Regions from separate parts of the Enterococcus spodopteracolus genome, predicted to be linked through region 2. Evidence: riboswitches for the same ligand, from Rfam matches in the RefSeq annotation. Region 2 holds a riboswitch; the other holds the start of a gene.

Region 1 (16,147 bases), on a different contig from region 2:
CGATCACTGGATAGCCGATTTTTTCGTAAGTCTCTTTAATTTCTTTTATTTGTGTAGAATCGACAGCTAAATCCGTTTTCGTCAAATAGATCACTGGCTCGATCGATTCATATTCCAACATGACTAAAAAACGGTCGAGTAGATTATAAGAGAATGTTGGTTCGATCAAACTCGTCACAACAACTCCTAAATCAACATTTGCTACTGGTGGTCGTACTAATTGATTTTTACGTGGTAAAACTTCTAGTAGATAGCCATCGGTCTTGTTTTCACTTTCAAATACGACTTGATCGCCAACAAGGGGCGTGATCTTTCGATTACGAAAATTCCCTCGACCTCGTGTCTGATAGGTCTCTCCATCTTTATATACGTAATAAAATCCACTTATTGCTTTTCTGATTTGCCCTTTAATGAAACCCACCTCCATTTTTAGTATATTTTACCATAGGACAACAAAAGTTAGGAGAAATCACCAAAAAATAGACCTAAGAATTTCCTCAAATGCCGCCGACATTTTGAATTCTCAGATCTATTTTTTATCATTGTCGTTTTAGTTCGTTTGATTCTGTCTACTAGTCACTATCCGTCGAGGACGGAGTAGTGGTACTACTGCTAGTTGTTTCGGAACTTGAACTACTGCTTGAACTACTAGAAGAACTGCTGGAAGAATCTTTTTCAGAACTTGATGATGCTTTCGCTGGGTCTGGTCCTTTTGAGTAAATCACATTGACGATCGTTCCTGATGTGATCGATGCACCTACTCCTGGATCTGTACGGATCACTTTGTCTTTTTCTACTGTATCTGAAAACTCATAAGTTTCATGACCAATGTAGTCGGCACCGATACCAGATAAGTAACTTTGCGCATCACTTTTCGTATAACCAGAAATGTCATTCAGTGTCTTCGCATCTGGTCCTCGACTCACCACGAAACTAATAAATGTCGCATCCGTCAATGGTTCCCCAAAACTTGGTGACTGACTGATGATAGCACCGGCTGGGACTGTATCACTATAATCGTCCGTTGCACTGATATTCGTATAGCCATTCGTTCTCAAAATACTAAGAACTGTTTCATAGTTTTGTCCAGTGTAATCGCTCATCGTCGGCTGACTTCCTTTACTAACAGTAAAAGTAATCGTATCTGATGTGGGATCGACTTCTGTTCCTTCATCTTCTGATTGTGAGATGATATTTCCACTAGTGACCTCATCACTAAATTCTTCTTCTTTTTTGATTCTACTTGAAGAGAAGCCTAAATCCAGTAGCTGCTTGCGCGCTTCATCGTAAGACATACCCGTAAAATCATCGAGTTGGATTTTCTTCTTACCTGTACTGATATAAAGCGTGACTTCACGATTTTGTTTCACTGTTGTTCCTGAGGCTGGATCTGTTTTGACCACATTTCCTTTCTCAATCGTATCGTCAGCGATTTCTTCAGTGTTCGTTGCTACCTTTAATTTTGCTTGTGTCAAAGCTTCTCTTGCTGAGGCTTCGGATTGACCCGATACATCGGGAATCGTTACTTCTCCTCGTCCACCTGAAGCAAATAAAATCGCTGTCCCAATCCCTAACAAAGCAAGCAAGACCAGCAAAATGACCCACCATTTTTTTCTTTTTTTAGTCTTTACATCTGGCATTGTTTCTTCGGGATCTGGTAATTCTTCCGCTGGTTTCTCTTCGGGAAGAGGCATTGACTTAAAGGTATCTGGCATCGGTGTTTCTGCCGTCAATGGTGTCAATACTCTCGTTTCGTTGTCCATCGCCTGGGGTTGCCATCTTTCTTCGTTTGCTCGTTCTAACGACAACACAGTTGCTAGGTCATCTGCCATTTCTTCTGCCGTTTTATACCGGTCGACAGGTTCTTTGGCTGTTGCTTTCAAGACAACATTCTCCAACGACTGAGGTGCCCCTGGATCTAACTCTTTGATTGAAGGCAAGTCATCTTGAAAATGTTTCAGTGCAATGGTGACAGCTGATTCCCCATCAAAAGGAACGCTTCCTGTCAGCATTTCATATAAAATGATCCCTAACGCATAGATATCTGATTGTTTTGTCGCCATACTACCTCTTGCTTGTTCTGGTGAAAGGTAGTGAACCGAACCAAGCATCGTATTCGTTTGGGTGATCGATGTTTCAGATAAAGCAATCGCAATACCAAAATCGGTGATTTTCACAACACCTTCATTATCGATCAAGACATTTTGTGGTTTTAGATCACGGTGGATGATTTGATGGCTATGTGCTAAAGAAATCGCAGACAAGATTTGTTGCATGATGTTTACTGCTGTTTCATAAGGAATCGGATAGTGCGTTTGGATATAACGTTTTAAATCCATTCCCTTTACATATTCCATAACTAAGTACTGCATGTTATCTTCTTCACCGACATCATACACACTAACGATATTTGGATGAACTAATTCGGTTGCCGCTAATGCTTCTCGTTGAAAACGACGGATCGCCGTTTGGTCATTTTGGAAATCAAAGCGTAGGACTTTGATTGCAACATCTCGATCTAAAATCAAGTCATGGGCTAAAAAGACATTTGCCATACCGCCACTACCGATGTTACCGGTAATTTGGTAACGACCATTTAATTTTCTTCCTGGCTCAATCATGCAACATCCTCCTTGTATTCAATAAGAAGAACGCTGATATTATCTGCTCCGCCAGCTTCATTTGCTTGGTCCACTAATTGCGTTACTTTTTCTGATAATGATCCTTCTTGATTGATGATCGTACCGATCGTTTCTTCTGACAGCATATTCGTCAAACCATCCGAACATAGAAGCAAACAATCTTGGAGTTGCCAAAGATACGTTGCAACATCGACTTCTAATGATCCTGGCATACCGACAGATCGAGTCAAGATATTCTTACGTGGATGATTGACGGCCATTTCTTCGCTGATTTCACCAGATTTGACTAATTCATTTACTAAAGAATGGTCTTCCGTCAAGCGAATGATCCGATTATCGCGAAGCAAATACGCACGACTATCGCCAACATTGGCAATCGTAAAACATTCCTCTGATAGGGCAGCTGCTACGATTGTTGTTCCCATTCCGTTATATTCAAGCTGTTCTTGTCCTAATTGATGAATCGCGCGGTTTTCTTCTTGGATCGCTTGGATAAACCACTGCGCGATTTTTTCGTCATCAAGTAACGCTTGCTCTTCCCAGGCTTTCCCTAAATTTGTGACGGCCATTTGACTAGCAATATCGCCTGCGCGATGCCCACCCATGCCATCTGCTAAAACCGCCAGCGTGAGACCGACTTGGTTTTCAAATACACTGACATAATCTTGATTCGTATTACGTCTTCTTCCTACATCTGATTGATATTCAATCTGCATACTTTCACCTCATTACTTTTTGCGCAAACAACAAATGAAAAAGCCATCTGTATAAGATTGATGTGGATACAACGTCAACATCTTATCCTTGATTGATGATTGTAGCACAGGATCAACTAAAACATCAATCTTCTCAAAATCAGGATGTCGTTGTAAAAACGCTGAAACAACTTCTTGATTCTCTTCTTTCAAAATCGTACAAGTACTGTAGGTCAATATTCCTGAAGGTTTAAGAGCTGTAGCCACACTTTCCAAAATAGCTAGTTGAATAGCCGGTAAATTGGCTAATTCTTTTTCATTATTTTTATAACGAATATCTGGTTTTCGGCGTAACAAGCCAAAACCGGAACATGGAGCATCTACTAAAATACGGTCAAATTGTTCTGCTTCAAACTGTTCTTTGACTTCACGTGCATCCATTTTTTGTGCGAACACTGCGTTGGCAACTCCTAAACGACGAGCGTTCTCTTCCACTAGTTTTACTTTATGGTCATGGACATCTAGAGCCACGACTTCTCCTCCACAAGTTGGATCAAGGAACGTAGCGATGTGGGTCGTTTTGCCACCAGGGGCAGCGCAGGCATCTAGTACATGATGTTCTGGCTCAATCTGCATCGCTGGTGCAACAAGCATCGAGCTTTCATCTTGGATCGTCATCAATCCATCGTGAAAAAGTGTCGTAGAGGCGAGTCTGCCCTTTTCAGCAATTACACCATATGGGCTTATTGGACTTGCTTTTACATCTAGTCCTTCTTCTTTCAATTGATCCAGTGCTTGTTCACGCGAAAGTTTACGGGTATCAATACGGCCACTCACATGACTTGGTTGATACAATGAAAGACCTAGCTTTTCTGTTTCCTCGTAGCCGATTTGGTCAATCAAGCGCTGTGTCAGCCAATTCGGCAAACTTAATTTAATGGCTAAACGTTCGACTTCATCTGTGATAGTTTCCAGATCAGGTTTTCCTTGACGTAAATAATTTCTTAATACGCCATTCACAAATTTCCCTGTGCCGGGGTTGCCTTTGATTTTTGCAATTTCTACTGCTTCATTCAAAATTGCATGATCAGGTACTTTATCTAAAAATTCGAGTTGATAGACAGACAAATACAGCAAAGTTTTGACCCAGTCATCCACTTTTTTTGCATTTGTAATCAATGGTGCAACATAAAATGCAATCAAACGATGGCGACTGATCGTTCCATACACTAGTTCTGTAAACAGACCGATATCTTTTTGGTTAAGGTCGCCTTGATTGATCATCTCATTCAACAATAGATTGGAGTATGCTCCACCTTTGTTGACACGCTCTAATGTCATCAACGCCATAAAGCGAACCGAACGTTTCATTTTTTTTGGTATTTTCGCCATTATTTCACCTGCTGTCCTACAGCGACTTGTTGTCCACTGCCATTTAGAAATTCTTGTATTAGTTGTTTTGCTTTACCGGCAGGTTGCAATTCTTTGATCGATAATACCGTCTGTTCCCCACAAGCTACCCATAATTGTTTTTTATCTTTATGGATGATAGTTCCTGGTGTTTCAGATGTCGTCTCATCTGCCAACACATCTACTGCCCAGAGCTTCCAGCGTGTTCCTTCATAGGTTGTAAAAGCAATGGGCCATGGACGCATGCCACGAACTTGGCAGTCGATTTCTTCTGCTGTTTTTTCCCAATTGATTGCTTCTTGTTCACGTGTGATATTCGGTGAAAACGTTGCTTGATCCTCATTTTGTGGCGTAGGCGTCAATTCGCCAGAAATGATCTTTGGTAGTGTTTCTAGCAATAACTCTTTGCCTAATAGACTAAGTTTTTCAAACATCGTACCGACATCATCTTGTTTAGTGATTGGTAGGCTTGCTTGCGAGAAAATACCACCCGCATCCATTTTTTTGATCATCTCCATGATCGTTACACCTGTCTCTTTTTCCCCGTTGATAATGGAGTAATGGACTGGTGCACCACCACGATATTTTGGCAACAAAGAGGCATGAACATTGATCGCTCCATGTATTGGAACTTGCAATAGTTTCTCCGGTAAGAATTGACCAAACGCTGCTGTTACCAGCACATCTGGTTGCAAATCAATGATTGTTTGCATTTCTGGAGAACCCGTGATTTTTTCTGGCTGTAGCACAAGAAGATCGTGCTTCAACGCCGCCACTTTCACAGGTGTTGGGGTAATGATTTTTTTTCTTCCCACTGGTCGATCAGGTTGTGTCACGACAGCGACAATCTCATACCCTTGGTCAATCAGCCCTTCTAGTACAGGAACTGAAAATGCTGGGGTTCCCATAAATACGATTTTAGTCATCTAAATGTTCCTCCATGTATTCTTCGAGTTTTTCTTCGGGGATTTGTTCGATCATTTTATCGATAAATAAAATCCCATCTAAGTGATCGATCTCATGTTGAAAGGCACGTGCAAGATAGCCAAACGCGGTAACTTCGATTTCCTCTCCGTCACGATCATAATATCGAACTGTTACTTCATCTGCACGTTTGACTGTACCGTAGACATGCGGAATACTTAAGCAACCTTCCACATCGATACTTTCGTCTTTTGCCTCGATGATCTCAGGATTGATGAGTTCAAACTTATCTCCTTCATCGACTTCAACAATAGCGATCCGTTGATTTTTGCCGACTTGCGGCGCGGCGATGCCGACTCCGTCATTTGCCACCATTGTTTCATACAAGTTATCTAACAAGACGATGGTCTCATCAGTGATCATATCGATGGGTTGGGCTTTTCGATTCAATTTTTTATTTGGGTGGATCATTATTGGATAACGCATAGTGTTTCCTTTCTTAAATAAAATGTAGCGGTTCGTTGTCGATCGCAACAAATAGATTTTGTCGCTGTTCTTTTTGACTTTGATCCAAAATTTCTTTCAAAACGTTAGGCAGTTCTGGTTCATGTTTATATTTGATGATCAGCTGATAGTAATAGCGATTTTTCACACGTAAAACGGTGCTAGGTACCGGACCTAACAGAAGGCTGTTCGTTCCTAATACTTGCTTTAATTGACTGGCGATCTGAAAGATTTTTTTGGCTGCGACTTGTTCTTCTGGATGACTCGTCGTGATTTTCACAGTGAAATAATAAGGCGGATAGCCTCCACGATGGCGTACATTCATTTCTTGTTGATAAAAGCGTTCATAATTTTGTTCCTTTGCTAAAGTTATCGCATAGTGATTCGGATTAAATGTTTGGATCACGACTTCCCCAGCTTTTTCGGCTCTTCCTGCCCTTCCGGAGACTTGTGTCAATAATTGGAAGGTATGTTCACTAGAACGAAAATCTGGCAGGTTCAACGAAGTATCTGCATTTAGAACGCCGACTAAGGTCACATCAGGAAAATCTAACCCTTTTGCGATCATCTGCGTTCCTAGTAGAATATCCGCTTGTTTGTCCCCAAATTTTTGTAAGATTCGTTCATGCGCGCCTTTTTTTCTTGTGGTATCCACATCCATCCGCAAGATTCTTGCTTGAGGGTAAAGTGCTTTTAACTCTTCTTCCACTTTTTGTGTTCCCGTTCCATAATACCGGATCTTGTTTTCCCCACAATTTGGACAACGATGTGGGATCGCTTCTTCATGTCCACAATAATGGCAACGCATCGAGCGAGAATCCATATGGAGAGTCAATGAGATATCGCAATTTGGGCAAGGCAAGACAAAGCCACAATCTCGGCACATCACAAAGGAAGAATACCCTCGTCGATTCAATAGAAGAACTGTCTGTTCTTTTTTTTCTAATCGATCTTGGATTTTTTCTTGTAATAATTGAGAGAACGTCGATGTCTGATTCTTTTCGAATTCTTCACGCATATCGACGACTTCGATCTCAGGTAATTGCGCACTCATTTTCGCACGCTGACTCAAATGTAACATGCGATAGATCCCTTTTTGTGCACGGGCTCTTGATTCGAGGGAAGGTGTCGCGCTCCCCAAAACGATCGGGCAATGATGGTAATTCCCACGCCACATAGCTAAATCTCTGGCATGGTAACGCGGGGTTTCATCTTGCTTATAGCTCGATTCATGCTCTTCATCAATGATGATCAAACCAATATTCTCTAGTGGGGCAAAGATCGCTGAACGTGCACCAACGACGACCTGCGCTTCATTGCGTTCGATTTTACGCCATTCATCATATTTCTCACCTTGAGACAAGCCACTATGTAAAACTGCGACGGATTCTCCAAAGCGCCCTTTAAAACGTTCGACCATCTGAGGGGTCAATGCGATTTCAGGAACCAACATGATCGCTGTCTTCTTCTCTGCCAAGACATCAGCAATGGCTTGAAGGTAGACTTCCGTTTTCCCACTACCAGTAATTCCTTCAAGTAAAAAGGTTTCATTCTTTTCCTGATGACAGGCTTCGATGATCTGCTGAACCGCCGATTGTTGTTCTTCATTCAATTGTAAGGCAGTCGTTCGTTCAAATACCCGATCTTTATAAGGGTCACGATAACTTTCAACTTCTTCGATACGCAACCAACCTTTATCTCTACCTTGATTCAATACGGCAGAACTGACTCCTTTTTCTTTGAAATAAGCAATAGACATTGGTTTTTCTATTTCTGACAAATAAAGAAGTAATTCTTTTTGTTTTTTCGCATTTTGTCTCAAGGTGCCCCAAGCTTCATCGAGTTGTGCTTTTGACAAAAGAGAGTGAACGACACGGATCGTTTTCACTTTGTTTTTTGTATGGACTTCGTAACGGATATCAACTAGCTTGTTTTTACGCCAACGGATCAATTGTGGTAAGATCCCAGTTTCTTCCGCTTCCTTCCAAGAAATCTCTTGTCTACCTGCGAAAAATGCAACGACTTCTGGTTCATCGGTCACTGGGTAAATGAGCTTATCGTATTCTGCTTTCATGACACTTGGTAGCATCGTTTGTAAACAGGTGATTTTAAAAGCATACGTAATGGTTTTCATATAGTCTGCTAACCTCATCAACTCCTGATTGACAACAGGTGCCAGGTCAAGTAATTGAAGGATCGGCTTTAATTCTTGTTTTAGAGGTTGCTCGTTGGCTGTCAACGCCATCACAAAGCCTTGGACTTGGCGATTGCCGTTTCCAAATGGTATCGCTACACGCATACCGACTTGGATAGCCGCTTCCATTTCAGAAGGAACCAAGTAGGTGAATGCTTGATCGGTTTGCATAGTTGGTACATCGACAATCACATCCGCAATAACAGTCATGGACTCCTTCTCCTTTCTTCATCTTGGATTTAAACACAAAATGGCTCTTGCCTATTTTACTAGAGATTCCTTGTTTTGTCTTACTTTCTGCCAAATCCTAACAAAAAATTAACGCAGGAAAAAAAAGAGCCTAGGAACATTTCCCAAGCTCAAATCTTTTGCTATCCATAAGCGGAATAGTGAGTTGATTTTATAGTTTTTGCTCGTCACGGATACGAGACTCTAATTCTTGTTGTGCACGGTCTTTTTGCGCACGACGTTCTTCGTCTTCCATACGTAGACGTTCACGTTTTAATTCAGGATGTGGATCACTGATCACATTCCCTGCTTCGATTTCTTCTAAAGCTTGTCCAACACTTTTGACAGAATCAAATGAATCCATTGTTGGTTGTGCTTTTGCATCTAATTCATGTGCACGTTTACTTGCTAAGATCACTAGAGAATATTTTGAATTCACACGATCTAATAATGAGTCGATTGAAGGTTTTAACATCATAAGACTACATCTCCTTTAACATTTTGATATATTTTCCGATGACACGATCGACACGGAAATGTTCACTTGCAATAATATCTTTGATTCGGTTGACCGCTAATGGAACTTCATCATTGACAACAGCATAGTCATACAGTGCCATCATCTCGATTTCTTCCTTAGCGACTTTCATTCGTTCCTCGATTACTTCATCTGCATCTGTCCCACGCCCAACGATTCGTGATTTCAATTCTGCTAAATCTGGGGGCGTCAGGAAAATAAATACGCCGTCAGGTACTTTTTCTTTTACTTGTTGTGCACCTTGGACTTCAATTTCAAGAAAAACGTCTTTTCCTTCGTCTAAGGTTTTGTTGACATATGATAGTGGTGTACCATAATAATTCCCGACATATTCTGCATATTCCAACATTTCGCCTTCAGCGATCATTTGTTCAAATTCTTCACGGCTTCGGAAATAGTAGTCGACTCCTTCAACTTCTCCTTCACGCATCTTGCGTGTCGTCATCGAAATCGAATATTGGAAATCATTATCCTCACTCTCAAAAATTGCTTTTCGCACTGTGCCTTTTCCCACACCCGATGGACCAGACAACACGATTAATAATCCACGCTCTGACATGACGACGTCCTTTCAACTAGTCTTTTTTATACTATTGCTTATTTTGCACTTTTTTCTTGCAACTTTCAAGGCTATTTTTTTATTATAGCTAGAAAAACTAGAAAAAGCTAGTCTACTTCCCACTAAAGAGTCCAAGACAAAAGTAAAATTTACTTCTGTTGTATACCTAAAAAACGAATAAACGGCGGAAACAGGAGTAACCTCTTCGGAAATAAGCCTGCCTAACGGACAGGTCATCAATTAGACAGGCTGGACACTTATTCAATATTTTGGATTTGCTCACGGATTTTTTCTAAAATCGTTTTAGACTGAACGACATGGTTTTTGATTTCGATCGCGCTTGATTTTGAGCCGATCGTATTGATTTCGCGATTCATCTCTTGTAAAAGAAAATCTAGTTCTCTACCGATGGGATAATCTGCTTCAAGTAGCTCTTCCAATTTCTGCGCATGGATGATTAAACGGTCGATTTCTTCGTGGATATCGCCACGCTCTAAAAGAATCGCTATTTCGGTCAATAAACGATCTCGCTCAACTTCTGCACCAAGAAAAGCTTCTAATTTTTCTTGGTATCTCGTCTGAAATTCCTGCTCATAAATCTCGACAAAGTTAGTTAATCCAACAATATTTTGTTTTAATTCTGCGGTTTGTTGAAGTAACACGTTCGCCAAGGCTTGGCCTTCTATACTCCGACTTTCTTCGATTGAACGAAGTGCTGTTTGCATCGTTTCTTTCGCTAATTGTGCAAGTAATTCTTGATCCTCTTCCGTTGCTTCAGCAATTGTCACAAACTCTTCGTTTAGTGCAAAACGTTCGATCAGTTTACCGATCGACAATGCGTTCGCTTCGCCATACCTTTCTTTAATACCGGTAGTCATCTGTGTATAGAGCGTATCGATCAGTTGCCAATTGATCGTCACTTTTTTATCTTGTTCACCTAAGTATGTTAAATTAATAAAGACATCGACACGACCTCGACTTAACTTCGTTTTGATCAATTGTCTCAGTTCATTTTCAACAAAACCTAATACTTTAGGGCTACGTATCTGGATATCTAAAAACCGTTGATTGACGCTTTTGATCTCGATTTCAAGTTGATAGTTCTTTTTTTCGCGGATGGCATTGCCAAAGCCAGTCATGCTCTTCATGCGACAGAGTCCTTTCTTTTACATATTTTTAATTGCTTTTTGTAACTCTTCAAACTCTTCGTTCGTTAATGTTAGTCCCTTACCCATTTTTTCATGGTCCGGTGCCCAATCCCGCAAGTCAAATTTGGGTGGTCTGCCATTCCAACTCACTAAGTTCAATTCTTTGCGCCATCCCTTATTGTTTTCAGATAAAACTGCAATTTCTTCTACGATCTCATATGAGAATTCTTGTGCCATTTTTGTTCCTCCTTTAGATGATAAAGATAGAGATACATCAAAGTTTCTACTGTATCTGCATTGAGTTGTCGTTGTAAGCGATCACGCTTTTTTTCTTTCACGTATTGGTAGATCGCGTGTTCCTTCATTACGTGTATTTTAGCATTTCGTTCCAGTTTTCGAAACTTCAACCATTCGCTGGCATTTAATTGACCAACCTTTTTTAAAAATGCTTCATCGATTTTACTTTCTTGGCAAATGAGCGGTAATATTTCTTCGACAGTATACACTTTATTCGGTAAGATCAATTTTTGTTTCGCTAGTAGCTCAAGCATCGCCAATCCGCATGTTTCACTTGTGACCCTGTCTTTATATACATTACGCAAGTCCCGCCAGAATTTTTCTTTGTAAAAAAAGGATACGTCTAAATCAAGTGTTTCGACTAAGAAACGTAAGAAACGTCGCCAATAACGTTCAGCTGGCTTTGCTGTTTCAAACGTATACCAGTTTCCTTGATAGATCCCTAAACACTTTTTAGCCTCTAAATAACCTAATTGGATATTCAATTGGTTTCTTTGTCGCTCAAAAACTAAGAAACCACCTAAAGACCAGTTTGAACAACATTTCCAGGTCACCAAAGCATCAGGTTCCTTGTATTTTTTTGTCACCCCCGGTCCTTGGACATCGACAATCAAGACTTCGGTTGCACCTTGTTGGATCGCAACATCTACTGGCACGTTATTTCGATAGCCACCATCAACATATTTTGATCCGTCGATCTGACGATAAGCCATGGCAGGATAAAAAGAAGCAGAGGCGAGAACCCAATCGGCGATTTCTGTTGGTTCTAATGCTTGGATCCTTGTAACTGTTTCTTGAAATTCTGGGATTTTAGTTGCGATTGTATAGAGTTGCGGTTTTTCTGTATATTTGATTTTTTCTGGATCTAGGTACTGCTCTAGTAATGCTTCCAACGGTGCAATCGAGGTTCCTCCTTCGACTACTGCACGACGTGTCATCAAGCTGGCTTCTTGGATATAACGTTGCCTCAACTCTTCTGATAAGGCAACCTCTGGCAAAGCCAATACTTGATTGGTTGATAGTTCCTGCCATAAGTCAATGGCTTGTGTTAGTTGATCCTGAACGACCAATGCCCCATTTAGCGCACCTACAGAAGTGCCAGTAACGAGTGAAATCTCTAGATTTTCCTCTTTCAATGCTTTCCAAACACCTATTTGATAAGCACCATGCGCCCCTCCCCCGCCTAAGACAAGGCCGGTATGATAGGATATTTTCTTCTCAAACGATTGCGTTCCCAAATAACCACTTCGGTGGAAAAGGTCGATCATGTTCGGTGAGATTGAATGATCAAACCGGACGAGTCCGTATTTTTTGAAAAAATAACGAATCGTACTTTCTAACAATAGGAAAATATCGGACCACTGCCAATATTCTTCTTCAATCAACACGTTGGTATAGATCAATTTTTCATTCGTTATTTCTACAGTAAAGTAAATGTTCAGCCTTTTCGATACGATCTTCCATGCCTGTTGTTTTTTTGCCTGTTGCCAAAAATGTTGCCGGCTTTCTTGATGTGTAGTAAAAAAACTAAACAGTTGTTTTGCTTGCTGCACTCGATTCTGCTGATAACGTTCCGACCAATAGACTTTTTGAACTTTCATAGACACCTCGGATTCTCTTTTTCTTTTATTATATCAGTAATCAGAAAAAAGGGTGAGGGTGAATAGTCATCTGATAGCAGTGTTATATATATTTTTTTTACTCTATATTCATCGTTTATCCATAAAAAAAGTTGCTTTGTAATCGAATTTTAAAATAAAAGAAACAAGCTTTTTTTTTGTAAATGTTGTAAAATGAAAGGGATGAGATACAGGGGAGGAGGAGCATGATGAGTGATTCAGTATATGTACATATCGATACAACTAGTAACGCCGTTTTGACCAAAGGGCTGACTATCAATGATTTTTCAAATAACATCGTGCATTTTCCTCAAAATCTACTTTTGTTGGACCCTTCCGCATCTGCTGGAGAATATGAATCACACACAGGCTTGAAGGTTATTCGGGGAACTGAGAATATCCAAAGATTTTTCCAAACCGTTCGTAGCCGTAACAACAGTACGGATCTTAAATGGATCGATTTTACGGATTTGACGATGTTAAAAGAATTAAGTCCTTTAGAAATCTCAGAGTTGCTTTATTTTGGTCATATGAAAACACATCTCCATTCACCTTTTTTCTATAAATTACAAAATAACTTTGTTTATTTTGATTTGAGCGATCATCTAGGTAGAACCTATTATCGTTATTTAGATGAATTTTATCGGATTTTTGCCAACAAGTTAAGCACGATCTTGGCGGGAAAAATCAACGAAAAAAAATCATTCTTTCGAAAAGAGATCCCTGTTGAAAAAATCAGTGTAGAGATACTGAAAAAGATGCGTAATTTAATGCAAGAAGGAATCATTTTTTCGTTTGATCAAGCAGGTTTGGTCGATGACAAGTATGAGATCCCGATTTATGTCATTGAAGATTACGTTTGGAAATTAAAAGGAACACGTTACTTGGAAGAAAAACCGGTAGCTGTTCTCGTCTATCATGCCGCTCAACAACGTTGGCAACTAGACGGCAACGTTTCTGATTTTGTTTACAACACATTTGTATAATGACAGTCAACTCCACTAAAAAAGCGTAAAGGTCAGCTGCCTTTACGCCTTTTTTTAATTTTTGCTTTTTCGTACTTGCAATCCTTCGCTTACAAATAAAGAAGGAACGGTCTGTTCGATACCTAGTAGGACAATAGTTGTTACAATCCCAGTAGCTAACCCACTAGCACCATTCATGACTAAAGAGAACAACCATGGATTCATTCCCCATAGTGCGAAACTCCCCCAAAAAGCAACCCCAGCGACAAAATGCCAGAAATATCTGGCAGTCACACCAACGAATGTCGCTAAAATGATCGTTGAGGCCATTTTCTTACGATTGCCTTGCAGATAACTTTGTTGCATTCTTTGCGAAAAAATCCCTGCAACGCCAGCAAACGTAAACGCGATCGGATACTCGATCAACACTTGGATGACACTCAAGTAATAGACAGTCCCCATGGGAAAATGAAGGATTCCCCACAGAAAAGCCGATCCCATACCAGCTTTCCAACCCCTTCTCAAAGCAAATAAAGTTAAAGGGATTTGTCCGAGCGAGATTGCAAAACTACTACCTATTTGTAGAGGAATCATCGACAACACTAAAGATAATGCTGCGACGATTGTTCCCTCGATCCAGACACGATGATTCTTATTCATAAAAAAGCTTCCTCCTTTATAATTGGACATCACAAAGGAGGAAGCAAGTTTGTTTTTTTTACAAACAGCTTCGTGCTTTCACACTAGCTATTCATTCACAATTCCTACGCTCGCATAACCGAAACAGGTACGAAGGGTTTAGAATATATTCAGTCTCAGCCCAAAATGGACTCCCCTTTGTGATTGTAATTATTTAGTTTTTGTTTTCCTTTATCTTTTTGTTTCAAATAAAGGACTAACTGGTTTGTTTTCATGGATACGTTTGATTGCGTCACCCATCAAGCCACCAACGCTTACTTCGTCAATCTTATCAATTTTGCGATCTTCTGGCAAATAGATTGAATCCGTTACAACTAAGCGCTCGATTGCAGAGTCTTCGATTCTTTGTAAAGCAGGTCCTGACAACACAGGATGTGTACATGACGCATAAACGCTCACTGCTCCAGCTTCTTTCAACGCATTGGCAGCCAATGTGATCGTTCCAGCTGTATCGATCATGTCATCGATCAAGACACACGTTTTGCCTTCTACTTGACCAATGATATTCATCACTTCTGCCACATTTGCTTTTGGACGGCGTTTATCAATGATTGCAATTGGTGCTTTTAAAAATTCAGCCAATTTACGTGCACGAGTAACACCACCATGGTCAGGTGAAACAACGACAACATCATCGCCTTGAATCCCTTTTTCTAAGAAGTAATTCGCAATCAGTGGTGCGCCCATCAAATGGTCGACCGGAATATCAAAGAAACCTTGGATTTGGACTGCGTGCAAGTCAAGTGTCAACATTCTTGTTGCTCCAGCTTTTTGGATCATATTTGCCACTAATTTTGCAGTGATTGGTTCACGCGCGCGCGCTTTACGGTCTTGACGTGCGTAACCGTAATACGGCATTACAACGTTGATCGTTTTGGCACTTGCACGCTTCAATGCATCAATCATGATCAACAGTTCCATCAGGTTATCATTTACCGGACTACTTGTTGATTGAATAACATATACGTGTGAACCACGGATACTTTCTTCGATATTGACCTGGATCTCACCATCACTAAATTGAGTGACGGATGATTTTCCTAATTCAACCCCAACAGCTGTAGCAATTTTTTCTGCCAATGGACGATTTGAGTTTAATGCAAATATTTTTAATCTTGGATCAAAGTAATGTTTGGACATGAGGACCTCCGCTTTCTTTTTCACAACTCTACTACCTAATAAATACTAGTCATATTTGCCGAATAAATCAAGTGATTTTGCAAAAAGTATCAATTTGAATATGGGAGTTTCTTCGCGTATCCTTCTTTATTGACTTGTCTAGCGCGTGCGATAGCCATTGCATGTTCAGGAACATCGTTAGTGATCGTCGAACCAGCAGCGATACATGTATTTTCTGCCACTTCCACTGGCGCCACAAGATTCGCATTTGACCCAATAAAACTATGGTCACCGACTGTTGTATGATGTTTTACTTTTCCGTCATAATTGACAAAGACGACACCACACCCCACATTGATTTCTTCACCAAGTGTTGCATCCCCGACATACGTCAAGTGACCAACTTTTGTGTTTTTGCCTATTTTCGCATTTTTCACTTCTACAAAGTTGCCGATATGGACGCCTTCTGCAATTTCTGCTTTTGGACGTAAATGGGCATACGGTCCTACATCTGCTTTACTTTTGACCAAACTGTGTTCGATCACTGAGTTTTCGATGACTACTTGGTCACCGATCTTGCTGTCAACAATACGTGAATGTGCACCA
Region 2 (16,147 bases):
AACATTTCTAAAATTCAACGTCATCTTTTTCGCATCGATGTTGGTTACTTCTTTTTGAATGCGCAAATCCACTCCTTGAGCAATAATTTCATGCGGTGTTGCATAATTTGCTTGGGAGTGGATATCTTGATGTCCCATCAAAAACAATGGAATTGTTTGGGATACAAATGTTATTTCATCTTTTTTTTCAAATACGATTACTTCATCGTCTGGATATTCCTCACGAATACGAAGTGCTGCGGCAATCCCCGCGTGGTTTCCTCCAACAATTATGATCCTCATCAACTGCCTCCTTCGTTAATAAAAGCCTACTTTAAAATATACATACGATTATTTTTAATCTACTATTTATACAAATTATATCACTTAGAAAGACTAGTTGTCAGTTATAAAGGTCTATTTACTAATGGTCAACTAAAACAGTTATTCCCACTCCTATTTAACAAAATCGGTACAGAAAATAATGTAATCATTCTTGCTTCAACGGATGAAATAAACCGTTCATTTTTTACGTAAACATCCAGTCATAAAGTAGATATGCTCATTTGTGGAATTGCATAAAAAAATCATTTTTTACGATATCAACTATATGTATATAAACATATGAAGTTCCCATTCCATTGTTGGTTTAATTACACGGTGACTATTTGATTATGGATGGATATTATAAATATGACGTTATTTAAAAAGAGTCATAGAACGGATAGACCAACCATTCTATTGACTCTTTATTCTTTTTATTTGGAAGAACTTATTGCTCTGACTCTCCTAATGCTTTCACATCTTCGACCTCGAATGTCTCTTCCCAATCTTTCTTAAAATCTGTCACTGCCTTATGAATGGAAGGCATATCGAAAACTTGTGCAAAAATATCTGGTGACGCAGTAATACTGTGCGCCCCTTGACGACAAGTATGATTGACTTGTGCAACATTTTTAAAACTAGCAGCTAAGATCTTGCTCTGAGATTGCGTTCGTTCGATTTCCATTGATAATGCTTTGATAATAGCAACAGCATCGATATTCAGATTTTCCATACGGTTATAATAAGGTGCCACATAATCGGCACCTGCAGCAATTGCTAAGTATCCTTGCATCTCAGAGTAGATAGCGGTAGCAGTGACATGTACTCCTTTGGCTTTCAATTGTTTAATGGCAGCCAGTCCTGGTTCGTTCACTGGTACTTTAATGAAGATATCCTTACCAAGGTGATCCATGATTACTTGGGCATCAGTTAAGATTTCCTTCGTTGTTTCTCCAACTACTTGTACATGTAAACTTGCTTTTCCAATGAGCTGCTTGATTTCTTTCAAGTGAGCAAACAAATCGATCTTTCCTTCTTTTTTGATGATTGAAGGATTCGACGTTACTCCAGATAGCGGGAGGAACGATTGATAATAACTAATTTTCTCAATATTTATCGTATCTAACATGAATTCCATTTCATTCGTCCTTTCAACAGATCTGTTGCTCTGTATTTTACTTAATACTGATTTTAGTCTTGATACCAATCTCAACGATTTCTTTTCCTTCGACATATAAAGTACCTGGAAGTTCAGGTATCACCGCTCCATCAAATTTAATTGTGATATGTCCAAGATCTTTTAGATTATCATTGACCAAATTTCCGACAGACGTGATGCGATAGCTTGTCTCATCGACGAACAACTGTTGTCCTACTTTGATCTCTCCGTGGATTGGCTGAAGTTCAATATTGTAACAATAGGCTGATAGCATATCCGGAGCATCTTTTCCAAATAGTATCACGATCTTCTCTTCTTTAAAGAGCGTAGCTTCTGCGCCAATCGAAGTGACTTTTGTTGAATAAACTAACATTTTTTTCCTCCTAGATTCAACTATACATTCCAAAGCTTGCTATCCATGCGACTAACACCCTAGGTACACCGTTTAAAAAGCGTGAATATAAAACGGAAGGCACGCCAACCTCTACTGTTTCAGCCTCTGCTTCTTCTAAGCCTAGTCCGACAGGGATGAAATCACAAGCATTTTGAGTATTGATTGCAAATAACGCAGGTAAAGCGAGTTGTGGTGGAATATTGCCTTTTCCGATCTCTACCCCGATCAGTGTCCCAATGACTTGACTGATTACTGCCCCAGGTCCTAATAATGGTGAAAGAAACGGCAAGGAACAGATAAAACCGATGATCATCAACCCCCAAATATTTCCTGCTAAAGGTGCCATGATATTGGCAAAGAAATTACCGATACCAGATCCTTGTATGATCCCGATCAACAAAGAAACAAATGCCATGAATGGAATGACCGTATTGATCATCGTCTGTACACCTTCGCGTGCGGACTGATTAAAAGTGGCCACTACTTTTCCTGCACCCATGCCGATTTTGGCAATAAAATTCTGCTGTTCAGCTTTTTGTTCAGTAATTTTTTTGCTTGTATCGTATTTATATTCACGTACTGGTGCACGCTTATTTTCTATGTTGACAGATTGACCGATTGTGCTTTCTTCAGTCGTCAGTGTGATTTGATTGACCCCTACTGCCGATACATAAATGTCTTCTGTAATGTATTGTGCTAATGGTCCGCTTTTTCCCGTTGGTACGACATTGATCGTAGGTATTCCTTTTTTTGGATAGATCCCACAACGCAACGTCCCCCCGCAATCAACGATCGCTAGAACGATTTCATTGTCTGGGATAGAAGTTTTAAAGCCATTGACTGCATCCATGCCTGTCAATTCAGCAATTTTATCGACGATTGCTGGTTTTTCTCCCCCGCCAGTAATATAAATGAATTTGTGTTTTTCTTCTGTTGGTGTGATCACTAATGGTCCTCCGAACCCACCAGTTCCTCTTACAATTCGAATACTGTGATAGCTCATTTTCCCACTTCCTCCTTATTCTGTCGCTGTTTCTACAGTTTTACTTAGAGTAACCCCTTGTTGTTTACAAACATATGCGGTGGTAAAATCTGTCACCCAACCACCAATAAAATTCATAAGAATACCGACAAACATATAACGCACAGCTAATTCCATTGAATTTAATCCTAAGGTTGTGATTCCTTGGGCGATTCCTAACCAAACAAATAATTCACCCGGATTGATGTGTGGAAAGACGCCATTGCTCGTATGACAAAATTGTGCTTGAGAAGCATAATAGCTTGGCTTGTAATATTCAGGCAAAAAGCGAGCCATTGTAAAAGACATCGGATTTCCCAACATAAAGGCAGATAAAAAAGGTAAGATCAAATATCTTGTGACGGGATTCTTCGTTGATAGTTTGGCAACTTTAGTTACTCGTTCTTCACCTAAGAAAGCAATCAGTGTATTCATGGCTACCATTAGGATCAACACTACAGGGACGATACCAGTCATCCAAGATATAAAAGTTTCCGCACCCGTTTCAAATAAACCGATGAAGCCCTCCGCAAATTTTGTGATATATTCCATTATTCAACACTCCTTTTTCTTGATAGGTATTGTTTTTTCCATAAACTGAATTGAATGCCAAGCATCGTAAGTGGGGAAGGTGGCAATTCTTCTTGATAATTGCCTAATTCTACTCGCAAATAGATTTCTCTGGCATTTGCCATTGCTTGTTGCACCAATTTATTTTCTGTTCGCACCAATGGATGATAGCTGTCGATGTAGTGGATATCTGTTCCAATATATTGTGGCAATAGACGAAATTTTGCTAGAACAGTCACGCCCTGCATCTTTCGCGCATCAATAATGATCCCTTTATGATCAATAGCAAACATGACGATCGTTCCTGCTTTGATTTTTCCGGATCGACGACCGATAGCCACCTTCCCTTTTCTGCGCATTTCTAGATAGATTTGATTAAAGTGCTTAATTTGTTTCATTCCAAATAACACTTGCAGTCCGTAAGCAACAAGTGCAAATGCGCCGAATATATATATGAAATTCATGTTATGAACCCCTTTCGTATCATCCAATTTCGTAACTCAACTAAATCATCCAAACGACATAGTTCACTTCTAAATCCAGGATCGCCAATAACAGCAAAAAGCTGATCATATAGTTTTAGCAATTCTTTTTCCATCGTTAGATCTTGTGGAATGGCTAACAACAAGACGACTTGCACTTGTCCATTGATCGTGGAGATCCCTTTCCTAAAGATACCCACTGATAAAATAATTTCAGCAGATTTTTTATTGATGGCATGAGGAAAAGCAATGCCATATTCAAAAATCGTACTTTTTAACTTTTCTCTAATAAACAATTGTTCCTTAAATTCTTGATCGACTAAACCTTTGCTCTCAAGAGATTCAAGCATATGATCAAGATTTTGTTTGTAGGGTTTCTTTTCATTTAAAATCTCAAAATCTAATTTTAAATGATGAACATTTGCGGCTCTCAACTTTTCTGCTTTACGCCACTCTTCTTGCAACCAAGTTTCGTTGAATAGATTGATCAATCGAATGATTGGCGTATGTTTCTTTACATTTTTCAGAGGAATAGTTGTAAAAACAGCAAAATATCGGTCTAAGTCTTCCTGCTGATACTCCTCCTCAGAAAAATGGACCATGCTGATTTGAGGACCCAAAATCCGTTCCAATTGACGGCGAATAATCAAAGCTGTTCCTTTTCCGGTATTACAGACGATCGCAATTTCTTTGTGTTCGTTGTTACTGGTTTGTTTCCTCAATGCAAGTTCAAAATAAAAAGCGATATAGCTGATTTCAACAGTTGGAGCCACTCGTTGTAATTGCTCCCCAATCTGCTGAAGACCAATTTTTGCCAGTTCATAGGCTAGAGGATATTGGGATTCGATTTCACCATTGAACAGATCTTGAAGCTCTATTCGAAAAATCAATCGATTGATCATGTAAATGAAGTGTTCTTTTATTTCATGAACTAAGAAGGTTTCATCAAATTCTACTAGTAAATTTTTATGGATTTTCTCTATCATTTGTTGAAATAACTGTTCGATTTTTTGCTCATCAATAGTAGACTTATCCATGCCAGCAATAGCACTTATATTAAGAGGAAAACTGAGAAAAGCTTGTTCTGTTTGGCTTAGTGTGATGCTATATTCATATTCCAAATGATGGATCAATTCGACAAAAGCAGGATGACTCGTCATAAGGTCCATATATTCATTTGGCAACTCTACCAGTATATTTCCTTTAAGGAGTCGTTTCATTGTAATAGAAATCGTTTTTTTCAAAAGAAGCCCCTGATTTTTAGGTAAATTAAATTTTTGAACTAAGTGTTCTACAAAATCTTGTGTGCGTTCTCGTAATGGACGTTCAGCAAAATATTCTTGTACATAATGAAGGTGTAACAGTCGTAGATCCAGTTCTTCTCCACGCATACGCAGTCCACGATTCGGCGTTCCAATCACTTCGACATTAAAAGAGGAAATCAGTTTTTTCATCACTCGTAGATCTTTGACAACAGTACTTCGGCTGACCCCTAATGCTTCTGACAGATCATCGATCAGCAAAAAACCTTTTTGCTCGATCAGCTTCTTGACGATAAAGAAAACTCTTTTACTGCAAGAATTAAAATCACTCTTCCGCTTCAAACTGCCGTTCATTATCAAATCAAATTTTTCAAAATTTTCAATTTCGATATGAAAATCATTCTTATGTTGAACGATTTCTGCAATTCCAATCAATTCTTCGTTTAAAGATTCAATGCTGGTTTTAACCGTTTGCGTACTTGTATTCAGCTGTTGTTTCAAACTGCCGATCCTCATTTCTTTGTGGGTAACCAGTAATTGTAAAATTTGATACCATCTGTTCACCACCGTCATTTACTTCCCCCACTTTTTATCCTCTAGTTTTTCCTCCGGCCACATTTGTGGTTACTCCAGTGATATAACTCGAACGATCAGATAGATAGTAACTAACTAAGTCAGCGACTTCTTGTAATTTCCCGCTTCGACCTAATGGAATCGTGCTCGTTTTGGCATAACCTGCTCTAAGCTCTCCAATCGTGATGCCACGAGTATAGGCCAAGGCTTCTTCATAAGAAAATGTGCGTAATCCGGTTTCCTCCATGATTCCTGGGGCAATCCCTATTACCCGAACATTTGATTTTCCTAACTCTTTTGCCCAAGATCGAGTAAAGCTGTTGACAGCGGCTTTCGTTGCCGCATAAGCACTTTGCCCCTCTGAACCTTCAAGTCCTGATTCAGAAGACATATTGATGATTACTCCTTCTCCTTTAGCAACTAAGATTCTACTTACTGCTTGAGTCATCAAATACAATCCTTTTTGATTAATTGCGATGATTTTGTCAAATACTTCCTCGGATAATTCATATCTCCCATGCGCTTGCTTTTTATCCACTAATAAGCGTGGAATGTTGATGCCTGCATTGTTGACCAAACCATCTATCGTACCAAAGTGATCCTTTACTTTTGTCACTCCAGCTTCTACTTCTTGTCGTAATGTTATATTGGTTTTTACATATAATAATCGTTGATGTTTAAGTGTCGAATCTTTAATATCAAAATTTGCTACATTGACATGTTGCTCCAATAGACTTTCGACGATACATTTCCCGATACCAGAAGATCCTCCGGTTACAATAATCGTTTTCCCCTCAATGTTCAGCCAATTTGTCATAAGCTATCACCCCTTTTTTTGTTTACGCTTTCAGTATAGCTACGTAGAAGAAAATAATTAAGTCAGACTTTTTTTGAATTCCCAAAAAAAATCTGACTTAATGTCTTTTTATGAGTGATGCTAATTGCTTTAACTTTTTCTATCCCCTCTTTTGTTAAAGCTTTTATAGGCTTGCCTTTTCTCGCTCCTTCGATTCCATATAGCATATGCAGACAGTCGCCACTGTCCATCTTTTGACGAATTTCAAAAAATATCTGTTCCGTTTCCTTTTCTTTAAATTGTCTTCCGTTGTCATAACAATCTTTCGTAAATTTTCTTCTAATACTTTTCCTACATTCGGTAGATTACTTAACTCTGTCATGAGATTCCCTCCAAAAGTTTGGCTTTGATCTATTGCATAGTACACTTAGAATATTCTATCGTTTTTCTTTAGTATACAATCTTGAGAAACGCACTAGCAATTCATATAAGAACGCTACTTCGAGAGAAAGTAAACTGTTGCTTTTAGCTACTCAGTGTAGGCTTGCTCCTGTAAAACTTGAATCTTCTGCTTTTTTCAGATATTATTGGTTCGTAACTAAATATGATTTTGTTTGCAGGGGGACGTTATCGCGTTGAGAAGGTAAAACCTGACCCTTTGAACCTGTTGGTTGATACCAGCGTAGGGAGCAAATGTCCTTTTTGTTGATGCGAAATCGAAACAATCAAGGCATTCTTCTATACGGGAAGAATGTCTTTTTTCTATTTTAAGGAGGAATCTGATGAAAAAAGTACTAACTATTGCCGGTTCAGACTGTAGCGGGGGTGCCGGTATCCAAGCCGATTTAAAAACATTTGCCTCTCATGGTGTTTATGGAATGTCTGTGATCACCTCAGTAGTTGCTGAAAATACCGCTCGTGTGATCTCATACCAAAACATCGCACCAACAATTATCAATGAACAGATGACAGCTGTTTTCGAGGACATCTATCCTGATGCAGTTAAAATCGGTATGTTGTCGTGTGCAGATACGATGTTAGCTGTCGCAAGCAGTCTACAGGAATGGCAACCTAAAAATATTGTACTAGATCCTGTGATGTATGCAAAAAATGGCGATGCCTTAATGGAGCCACAAGCAATCGACACATTGATCAAAAACGTCTTACCATTAGCTACTTTAATCACCCCAAATATTCCAGAAGCAGAAAAAATTGCAGATCGATCGATTACTTCTCTGGAAGAAATGGAACGAGCAGCAAAAGCCATTTATGAAACATGTCACGCTGCAGTTTTGATCAAAGGAGGCCATCGCTCAGGTGAAGCCACTGATATATTGTATGATGGGAAAACTATTTACTCCTATACGTCTGAACGAATCGCCACAAAAAACACCCATGGCACTGGTTGTACCTTCTCTTCAGCGATTGCCTCACAACTCGCTTTGGGCGTACCATTAGACCAAGCAATTTCCAAGGCAAAAAAATATATTACTACTGCAATCGCACATTCACTAGAATTGGGCGAAGGTCATGGCCCAACCAATCATTTCTATTCACTCTATCGCAATGGTCTTAAGGAGGAATAAAGTCAATGAATACATTTTTAAAAACAGCTGTAGAAACAGTCCGTATGAAAAATCCTTTGGTCCACCATATCACGAACTATGTAACGGTCAGTGATTGTGCGAATGTTACACTTGCGATCGGTGGTTCACCCATCATGGCTGATGATGCGTTAGAGGTAGCGGAAATCACAGCAATGTCACAGGCATTGGTACTAAACATGGGGACTTTAAATGAACGTACCGTAGCTTCGATGCTTTTAGCTGGGCAAACAGCCAAAGAAAAAAGCAGTCCGATTATTTTTGATCCAGTCGGTGCAGGGGCTTCACAGTTTCGTAATCAGACAGCGAAAACGATCATGGAAAACCTAAAATGTGCAGTGATTCGTGGCAATATTTCAGAAATCCGCTTTTTAGCAGGAATCGCAAGCACGACGAAAGGTGTCGATGCCTCGGCAAATGATGCAAGCTCCATTGAAGAAGCCCAACGGATTGCTGATCAATTAGCAATCGCTCACAATTGTATTGTAGTGATCACCGGTGCGACAGATGTGATTTCTAATGGGCGGCGTAAAATATTAGTGCACAATGGTTGTCCTGAAATGAGTCGGATCACTGGCACTGTCTGTATGCTCACTTCATTGATTGCTAGCTTTTGTGGAGGTTCTCCTGAACATCTTTTTCACGCCACAACCACAGCCGTTCTTACCATGGGAATTGCTGGTGAGCTTGCGTTGGAACAAACAGCTGGTACGGGAAGTTTTCGGATCGCATTGATTGATGAAATCAGCCGCATTAATAGGGAAACATTACTACTGCGAGGAAACTATCTTGAAAAATGACATCGACTATTCCTTATACCTAGTGACCGATCAGTCACTGCTGAAAAAAAAGTCCCTCCAAGAAGCAGTGCAACAAGCCCTTGAAGGAGGTATTACCATCTTACAGTTGAGAGAAAAAAAAGCCAACTCACGAGATTTCTATGAGGAAGCGATCGCATTAAAACGATTAGCTAAACTATATAATGTTCCATTGATCATCAACGATCGAGTAGACATTGCGTTAGCTTGTGATGCAGACGGTGTTCATATCGGCCAAACAGATCTTCCTATGGCTGTGGTGAGAAAAATGATTGGACCTGAAAAAATCATCGGTGCTTCCGTTCAAACACTCGAACAAGCAATTTCCGCTGAACAATTGGGGGCAGATTATTTAGGTGTAGGGACGATGTTGCCAACCTCTACTAAAACAGATGCCGTCATCGTATCAAAAAAAGAACTCAAGAAGATCCTTCAACACGTTTCGATTCCTGTTGTTTTGATCGGTGGGCTCAATGAACAAACGATTGCAGAATTCAAAACCTTCCCTGTCCAAGGCTTTGCTGTGGTTTCAGCAATCTTAGCAAAAGAAGAAATCAAAAAAGCAACTAAAGAACTTGCTGTACAAATCAATACGTTTATCAAAAAACAGTAAAATCATAACCACCATTAAAAAGGGGGATTTACCTTTCGATTGATCCTCGATGATATTCATTTAATTTAAATTCACGAACCCTACTTGTCGTAAAGCAAAAAAAAGAACCCTTGAAAATTCAAGGGTTCTTTCTCTGTCTGATAATAAGAAATTAACGACGGATTTCTTTGATACGAGCTGCTTTTCCGTGTAATGCACGTAGGTAGTACAATTTCGCACGACGTACTTTACCGTAACGTACAACTTCGATTTTTGCAACACGTGGTGTGTGCAATGGGAATGTACGCTCAACGCCTACACCGTTAGAAACTTTACGTACTGTATAAGTTTCGCTGATTCCAGCACCACGGCGTTTGATTACAACACCTTCAAATAACTGGATACGTTCACGAGTACCTTCGACAACTTTCGCATGAACACGTACAGTGTCACCAGGGCGGAAAGCTGGAATGTCAGAACGTAGTTGTTCTTTTGTTAATTCTTCGATTAATGGATTCATTGTTTTCTTCTCCTTATTCCAAACATTCTTATGAGTAATTTCTCACAGCGGAATATCGTAATAGTTAAGTGTTTTTACACTCACCATAGAATACTATCATATTCTATGGTGAGTGTAAAGAAATTTTTTATTTATTTGTTGCAACTCAAGCTTCTTCTTTTTGGATCTCCACTAGCATTTTTTCCATTTGTGGTGTCATGTCTAATTTTTCTAACATGTCTGGCCGTCGAAGATATGTCCGGCGTAAGGATTCTTTTAGTTGCCATTCTTCAATCAATTTATGGTTACCATTGGTCAATACTTCTGGTACTTTCATGTCTTTGAATTCTGCTGGTCTTGTATATTGTGGGTGTTCCAGTAAACCAGTAGAATGCGAGTCTGTTTGGGCAGATGTCTGGTTACCTAAAACATCTGGCAATAGTCGAACCGTCGCATCAATCATGACCATGGCACCTAACTCCCCACCAGTCAGTACATAATCTCCCAATGAGACTTCATCTGTTACGAGCGAGCGGATGCGCTCATCATAGCCTTCGTAGTGTCCACAAATAAAGATCAGATGTTCTTCTTCCGAAAATTCTTCTGCCATTTTTTGATTGAATGGTTTACCAGCCGGATCAAGTAAAATCACCCGTTTTTTGGTCTCTGGATGTTTTTCTTCGATAGCTTTGATATTGTCATAGATGGGTTGGACTTTCAATAACATCCCTGCCCCACCACCATATGGATAATCATCGACCGTTTGGTGTTTGTTATCCGAATACTCACGGAAATTAGAAACATTGATTTCTAGTAATTCTTTTGCTACTGCTTTACCGATGATTGATTCCCCCATCGGGCCTTCAAACATTCGTGGAAACAGAGTCAATACATCAATCTTCATCATCGATCAATCCTTCTAATAATGTCACACGAACCAACCCATTTTCAAGATCGACTTCTTGAACGACGGAATCGATATATGGGATCAATGCATCTTTTTTCTTTGGTCGTTGGATGACCCAAACGTCATTTGCGCCTGGAGATAAAATCTCTTTGATCTTTCCTAGTTCTTTTTCGTTTTCATCAATGACCTTCAAGCCAATGATTTCATGGTAGTAATATTCATTTTCTGTCAATTCAACTAAGTTTTCTTTTGATACACGTAAGATACCATCACGGTATTTTTCAACATCATTGATGGAAGGATGATTCTCAAAGCTGAGTAAATCAAAGTTTTTGTGTTTGCGGTGACTCTTTACAGTCAATTCTACAGGAGCTTTTCCTTCTTGGAAGAGTGTCAAAACTTCACCTTTTTTGTAACGTTCTTCAGGGAAATCTGTGGTTGAGATGACACGGACTTCGCCTTTGATTCCTTGGGTATTGACAATCTTGCCAACGTTTAGATATTCAGTCAACTTTTGTCCTCATTTCTTTCATGATTCTTGTCACTCTGCTTGGTCACGATTTACTTTTGGACTCAGAGTGTTCTATCGTTTCCTGTCTATTTTAGCATGCGGTTCTTGGCAATTCTAGTCTTCTTTTATTGTTGTTCCATGGAAACAGCCATTTTTAATGCATTCATCGAATCTTGATTCGTGATCGTATAGACAGTGGTTGGTTTTTGCCAAATGATTCGAGTATTTTGATTCGTGCCATCGGCCATATTGATTTCGATCGTTCCGACTTTTTCCGGTGCAGGTAATCGGGCAGACTCCAAGTAAGTCACGATCTGTTTGGCCAAAGGTACAGGATCTTGTCCATCAATATTGCTGGCACGTATTCGTAACCGCCAATTTCCTTCTTGCCATTCAAGAATCGAAGAACCAGCAGCACCTTGTTGATAACCGACAATGTTATAACCGAGATCGACTTGTCTTCCTCCAGTATCGACCGTAAATGGCTGAATCGTGTTCAGTGTTTCTTGGGAAGATGCAAAGTCATCTTGATAAAGGTAAGAAGCGATTGGTTCTGATTGGTTCAATGAAGCGTCGTTTAGTGGTAGCGCTTGTTTTGATTGATAGTATAAGACAGAAAAGCCTTGTTTTGTCATCGTTGCTGCGATGTTCAAGTTAGATGACCCAACTGGGATCTCTTTGGGCATCGGTGTGTCTGGATACTCTTTTTGCAATTGCTCAAAGGCAGTTTGCGTCGAATTTTCTTGCGTACTCGTACTTGTTTCAGCTGATGAGGCTGTCTCATTGCTACTTACGGAAGATGACCCTATCTCTTCCGTTGAAGTACTGGTTTCTGTCGTACGAACTGTTTCATTTGTCGTTTCTTGACTCGTTTCACTTGGTGATTGACAGGCACCGAGTAAAGCAACTGCGAATAAGCTGATCAAACCTATTTTTTTCATTCGAAACACTCCTCTCTTAGTATTAAGGATACGCTTTGTACCTGTTTTTGCCAAATATGATCTCTAAAGAACACAAAAAAACTGTTTCGCGAAAACGAAACAGTTTATTCTTTATTGTCGATGATATTCAAACGCACTTTTTTCGGTGCATTGATTCGTACTCCGTAAACGATCGTGCGGATTGCTTTCGCAACGCGTCCTTGTTTACCGATGATACGACCGATATCTTCGGGAGCCACAGTTAGATTGTATTCGTAAAAATCTTCCGACTCAACGACTTCTAGCTGGACTTGATCAGGATAAGTAACTAACGGACGAACGATTGTTAAGACTAAGTCGCTTAAATCTTTCATATCCGGTCACCTTATTTCTTTGAGAATTTAGCTTCATGATGTTTTTTCATAACGCCTTCTTTTGAAAGGATGTTACGTACTGTATCTGAAGGTTGTGCACCTTTTGATAACCAGTCAAGTACTAAATCTTCTTTTAAAACTACTTCTGCAGGGTCTTTCAAAGGGTTGTAAGTACCTACAGTTTCGATGAAACGTCCATCACGAGGAGAACGTGAATCAGCTACGACGATACGGTAAAAAGGACTCTTTTTAGAACCCATACGTTTTAAACGGATTTTAACTGCCATTATATATTTCCACCTCCATTGTTTTATTCACAAGATGTAGTGTACCAGTTTTTTTTTACCCTGTAAAGCTTTTTTTCTTTACAGTCTGATTTTTTTCTATTTTTATTCTTTCTCTAAATAGTTAGTGTCCTTTTCTAAGGATTTCTTCTTACTTTTTTGAATCATCAAGGTTGAACATAGGAAGCTTATAAATCCCCTATCCATAAGCATTTCTTATGTTTTCGATCACACATTAAAATAACCCAAGTGTTTTTATTTGCTCAGTTTACTTATTTTTTGTAAGATAAATATAGAAAGATTGAAGGAGGAATTGTTTTATGACAAAAAAAATTGGTTTTTTCATCGGAAGTTTAAGAAAAGATTCATACAATAAGAAAGTTGCAGAAACTTTTGCGGACTTATTACCGGAAGGATACGAGAGCGTATTTGTAAAAATCGATGACCTTCCTTTTTATAACGAAGATATCGAAACACCTGAGCAAACACCTGCAGAATGGACACGTTTCCGTGAAGAAGTCAAAGATCTAGACGGCGTGATCTTTGTAACTCCTGAGTACAACCGCTCAGTGCCAGCTGTATTGAAAAATGCCTTGGATGTTGGTTCTCGTCCTTATGGTCAAAGTGTGTGGGATAAAAAACCTGGTTTAGTGGTCACTGCTTCTCCTGGTGGAGTCGGTGGTTTTGGCGCAAATCATCACTTACGTCAATCATTAGTCTTTTTAAATGTCCCAACATTACAACAACCAGAAGCGTATATCGGAAATATCACTAACTTACTTGATGAAGATGGCAATATTATCCAAGGAACCGTTGATTTCTTCCAAACGATTTTAGATGCGTATCTAGATTTCGCTGGAAAATTGAACGCTTAGTGTCTTGCTAATTTTACAAAAAACCACGAAACAGCATGTTGTTTCGTGGTTTTTTGTGTGACCTACTATTCTTTATGCTCTTCTTTGCGATAGTGAAGCTCGATGAACTCACCAAAGCGTTTCGTGTCCACCAATTGATACCGCTGTACATAATCTCCTTCTTGAAAAAGACGAATCCCTTTTCCGAGTAATACAGGCGCAATTTGAATGTACCATTCATCAATCAGTTGCTGTTCAATGATTGGTTTGAGCAAACTACCGCCACCAACTACCCAGATCCTTTGTTCACTTGATTCCTTCAACCCCTTGAGAAAGCTTACAGGATGTTCGTGAACGACCCTAGCATCCTCCAACTTCAATTCTTTGTCTGTTGAAAAGACATAATTGGTTTTTTCTGGATAGATCTTGGCTGTATCTAAATATTTTTTGGCTTCTTGATACGTTTTTCTGCCCATGATCGTTGTATCGATGGTTTGATAAAATGCATCATAGGTTGTTTTTTCCCCAGTAGGCGTATCGAAGAGCCATTGTAAGTCATCATTAGTTGTTGCTAGATAGCCATCCATACTGATTGCTCCGTAAAAAAAGAGCTTAGACATATTATCCTTCTCCTTTAGCGTTTGATTTCCTGGTGGCGAAAACAAGTGGTCAGGTGATCGTTGATGATCCCTACCGCTTCTAAAAAGGCATAAATGGTCGTACTTCCAATAAATTTGAAGCCGTGTTTTTTCAAGTCCTTCGAGAGGCGATCAGAGAGTTCACTAGTAGTTGGCACTTCATTTTGGTCTTGATAGTTTCCGATCACGACTTCGCCATTGACAAAGGACCAGAGGTAATCAGAAAAACTCAGTCCGGTTGATTGCATGGCTAAAATAGCTTGTGCGTTAGCGATTGCCGCTTCAATTTTCCGGCGATTGCGGATGATTCCTTTGTTTCTCATCAATTCTGCGATTTTTTCGTCAGTATAGCTAGCGACTTTTTCGAGTTCAAACTGGTCGTAAGCTTCATCAAAAGCTTGGCTTTTATTCAAGATCGTTTGCCAGCTGAGACCTGCTTGATTGATATCAAGCATTAATTTACGGTACAATCGTTGGTCCTCATATTCAGGTACCCCCCAAATCGTATCATGGTACTCACGCATCATTTCAGTTGATTCACTCCATGGACAGCGTTGCATCGACTCACTCCTTTTAGGATTTTCAAACAATGTATGAAAAAACTCCGAAGACAAAATTAAATACGTCTTCGAAGTTTTTTTGCACTTGATTACTATTTATTTCTTTTTCTTCTTTTTCTTTTTGTTTTTCTTCATCATGCGATTCATCGCCATTTTTCCTAGCTTACCTTTGACACCGGTACCGAACATTTGGTCCGTGCCAGGAATATTCATGTCCCCTTTAGACATTTGTTGCATCATCTTACGGGATTCTTTGAATTGTTTGATCATACGATTGACTTCCACTACACTGTTTCCTGAACCAGCAGCAATTCTGCGTCGACGGCTTGGATTCAATAGGTCTGGGTTTTCACGTTCTGCAGGTGTCATCGAATAAACCATTGCTTTTTTACGCTCAACATCTTTCGGATCAACTTTGATATTTTCGATTCCTGGCATTTGATTCATTCCTGGGATCATTTTTAATAAGTCTTCGATTGGGCCCATACCCATGACTTGATCCAATTGTTCAATGAAATCATTGAAGTCAAATGAGTTCTCACGCATTTTTTGCGCAAGCTCTTCTGCTTTTTTCTCATCATAGTCTTGTTGCGCTTTTTCAATCAGCGTCAACATATCCCCCATACCAAGGATACGACTTGCCATGCGATCTGGATGGAAGACTTCTAAGTCAGTCAGCTTTTCACCAGAACCGATGAACTTGATCGGTGCACCTGTCACTGAACGAATTGATAGCGCCGCTCCCCCACGTGTGTCTCCATCTAATTTTGTGATGACGACCCCTGTGATCCCTAATTGTTGATTGAAGCTATCCGCAACGTTGACGGCATCTTGACCAGTCATCGCATCGACAACGAGTAAGATTTCGTTAGGTTGTGTCAAGTCTTTGATTTGTTTTAATTCATCCATCAATGTTTCATCAATGTGTAAACGACCAGCTGTATCGATCAATACGTAATCATTTTTCTTTTCTTTTGCAAGTTCCATCCCTTGACGAACGATTTCTACAGGACTCACATCTGTTCC

The links. Region 2 has a riboswitch for thiamine pyrophosphate ahead of thiD (bifunctional hydroxymethylpyrimidine kinase/phosphomethylpyrimidine kinase). Riboswitches for the same ligand answer to the same signal wherever they lie in the genome.
Region 1: another riboswitch for thiamine pyrophosphate. It lies ahead of thiT (energy-coupled thiamine transporter ThiT); the one in region 2 lies ahead of thiD (bifunctional hydroxymethylpyrimidine kinase/phosphomethylpyrimidine kinase).

Annotation. Positions count from the first base shown of each region.
Region 1 covers NZ_JARJHD010000007.1:26,596-42,742, forward strand. The annotation lists gene rsgA (ribosome small subunit-dependent GTPase A) at 1-421, opposite strand, end outside; gene pknB (Stk1 family PASTA domain-containing Ser/Thr kinase) at 573-2,621, opposite strand; gene P3R27_RS09550 (Stp1/IreP family PP2C-type Ser/Thr phosphatase) at 2,618-3,358, opposite strand; gene rsmB (16S rRNA (cytosine(967)-C(5))-methyltransferase RsmB) at 3,371-4,729, opposite strand; gene fmt (methionyl-tRNA formyltransferase) at 4,729-5,673, opposite strand; gene def (peptide deformylase) at 5,666-6,157, opposite strand; gene priA (primosomal protein N') at 6,171-8,579, opposite strand; gene rpoZ (DNA-directed RNA polymerase subunit omega) at 8,770-9,075, opposite strand; gene gmk (guanylate kinase) at 9,080-9,694, opposite strand; gene P3R27_RS09585 (YicC/YloC family endoribonuclease) at 9,952-10,842, opposite strand; gene P3R27_RS09590 (YdbC family protein) at 10,861-11,079, opposite strand; gene P3R27_RS09595 (patatin-like phospholipase family protein) at 11,049-12,740, opposite strand; gene P3R27_RS09600 (hypothetical protein) at 12,968-13,744, shown strand; gene thiT (energy-coupled thiamine transporter ThiT) at 13,799-14,383, opposite strand; TPP riboswitch at 14,468-14,570, opposite strand; gene P3R27_RS09610 (ribose-phosphate diphosphokinase) at 14,594-15,562, opposite strand; gene glmU (bifunctional UDP-N-acetylglucosamine diphosphorylase/glucosamine-1-phosphate N-acetyltransferase GlmU) at 15,652-16,147, opposite strand, start outside.
Region 2 covers NZ_JARJHD010000001.1:601,227-617,373, reverse strand. The annotation lists gene P3R27_RS02950 (FAD-dependent oxidoreductase) at 1-282, opposite strand, end outside; gene P3R27_RS02945 (fructose-6-phosphate aldolase) at 752-1,441, opposite strand; gene P3R27_RS02940 (PTS glucitol/sorbitol transporter subunit IIA) at 1,479-1,835, opposite strand; gene srlE (PTS glucitol/sorbitol transporter subunit IIB) at 1,852-2,859, opposite strand; gene srlA (PTS glucitol/sorbitol transporter subunit IIC) at 2,875-3,429, opposite strand; gene P3R27_RS02925 (transcriptional regulator GutM) at 3,429-3,911, opposite strand; gene P3R27_RS02920 (BglG family transcription antiterminator) at 3,908-5,764, opposite strand; gene P3R27_RS02915 (SDR family oxidoreductase) at 5,781-6,581, opposite strand; gene P3R27_RS02910 (hypothetical protein) at 6,745-6,942, opposite strand; TPP riboswitch at 7,169-7,266, shown strand; gene thiD (bifunctional hydroxymethylpyrimidine kinase/phosphomethylpyrimidine kinase) at 7,343-8,146, shown strand; gene thiM (hydroxyethylthiazole kinase) at 8,152-8,964, shown strand; gene thiE (thiamine phosphate synthase) at 8,954-9,595, shown strand; gene rplS (50S ribosomal protein L19) at 9,747-10,094, opposite strand; gene trmD (tRNA (guanosine(37)-N1)-methyltransferase TrmD) at 10,240-10,977, opposite strand; gene rimM (ribosome maturation factor RimM) at 10,967-11,491, opposite strand; gene P3R27_RS02875 (hypothetical protein) at 11,617-12,432, opposite strand; gene P3R27_RS02870 (KH domain-containing protein) at 12,537-12,785, opposite strand; gene rpsP (30S ribosomal protein S16) at 12,797-13,072, opposite strand; gene P3R27_RS02860 (NADPH-dependent FMN reductase) at 13,390-13,944, shown strand; gene P3R27_RS02855 (dihydrofolate reductase family protein) at 14,010-14,543, opposite strand; gene P3R27_RS02850 (DNA-3-methyladenine glycosylase I) at 14,558-15,121, opposite strand; gene ffh (signal recognition particle protein) at 15,218-16,147, opposite strand, start outside.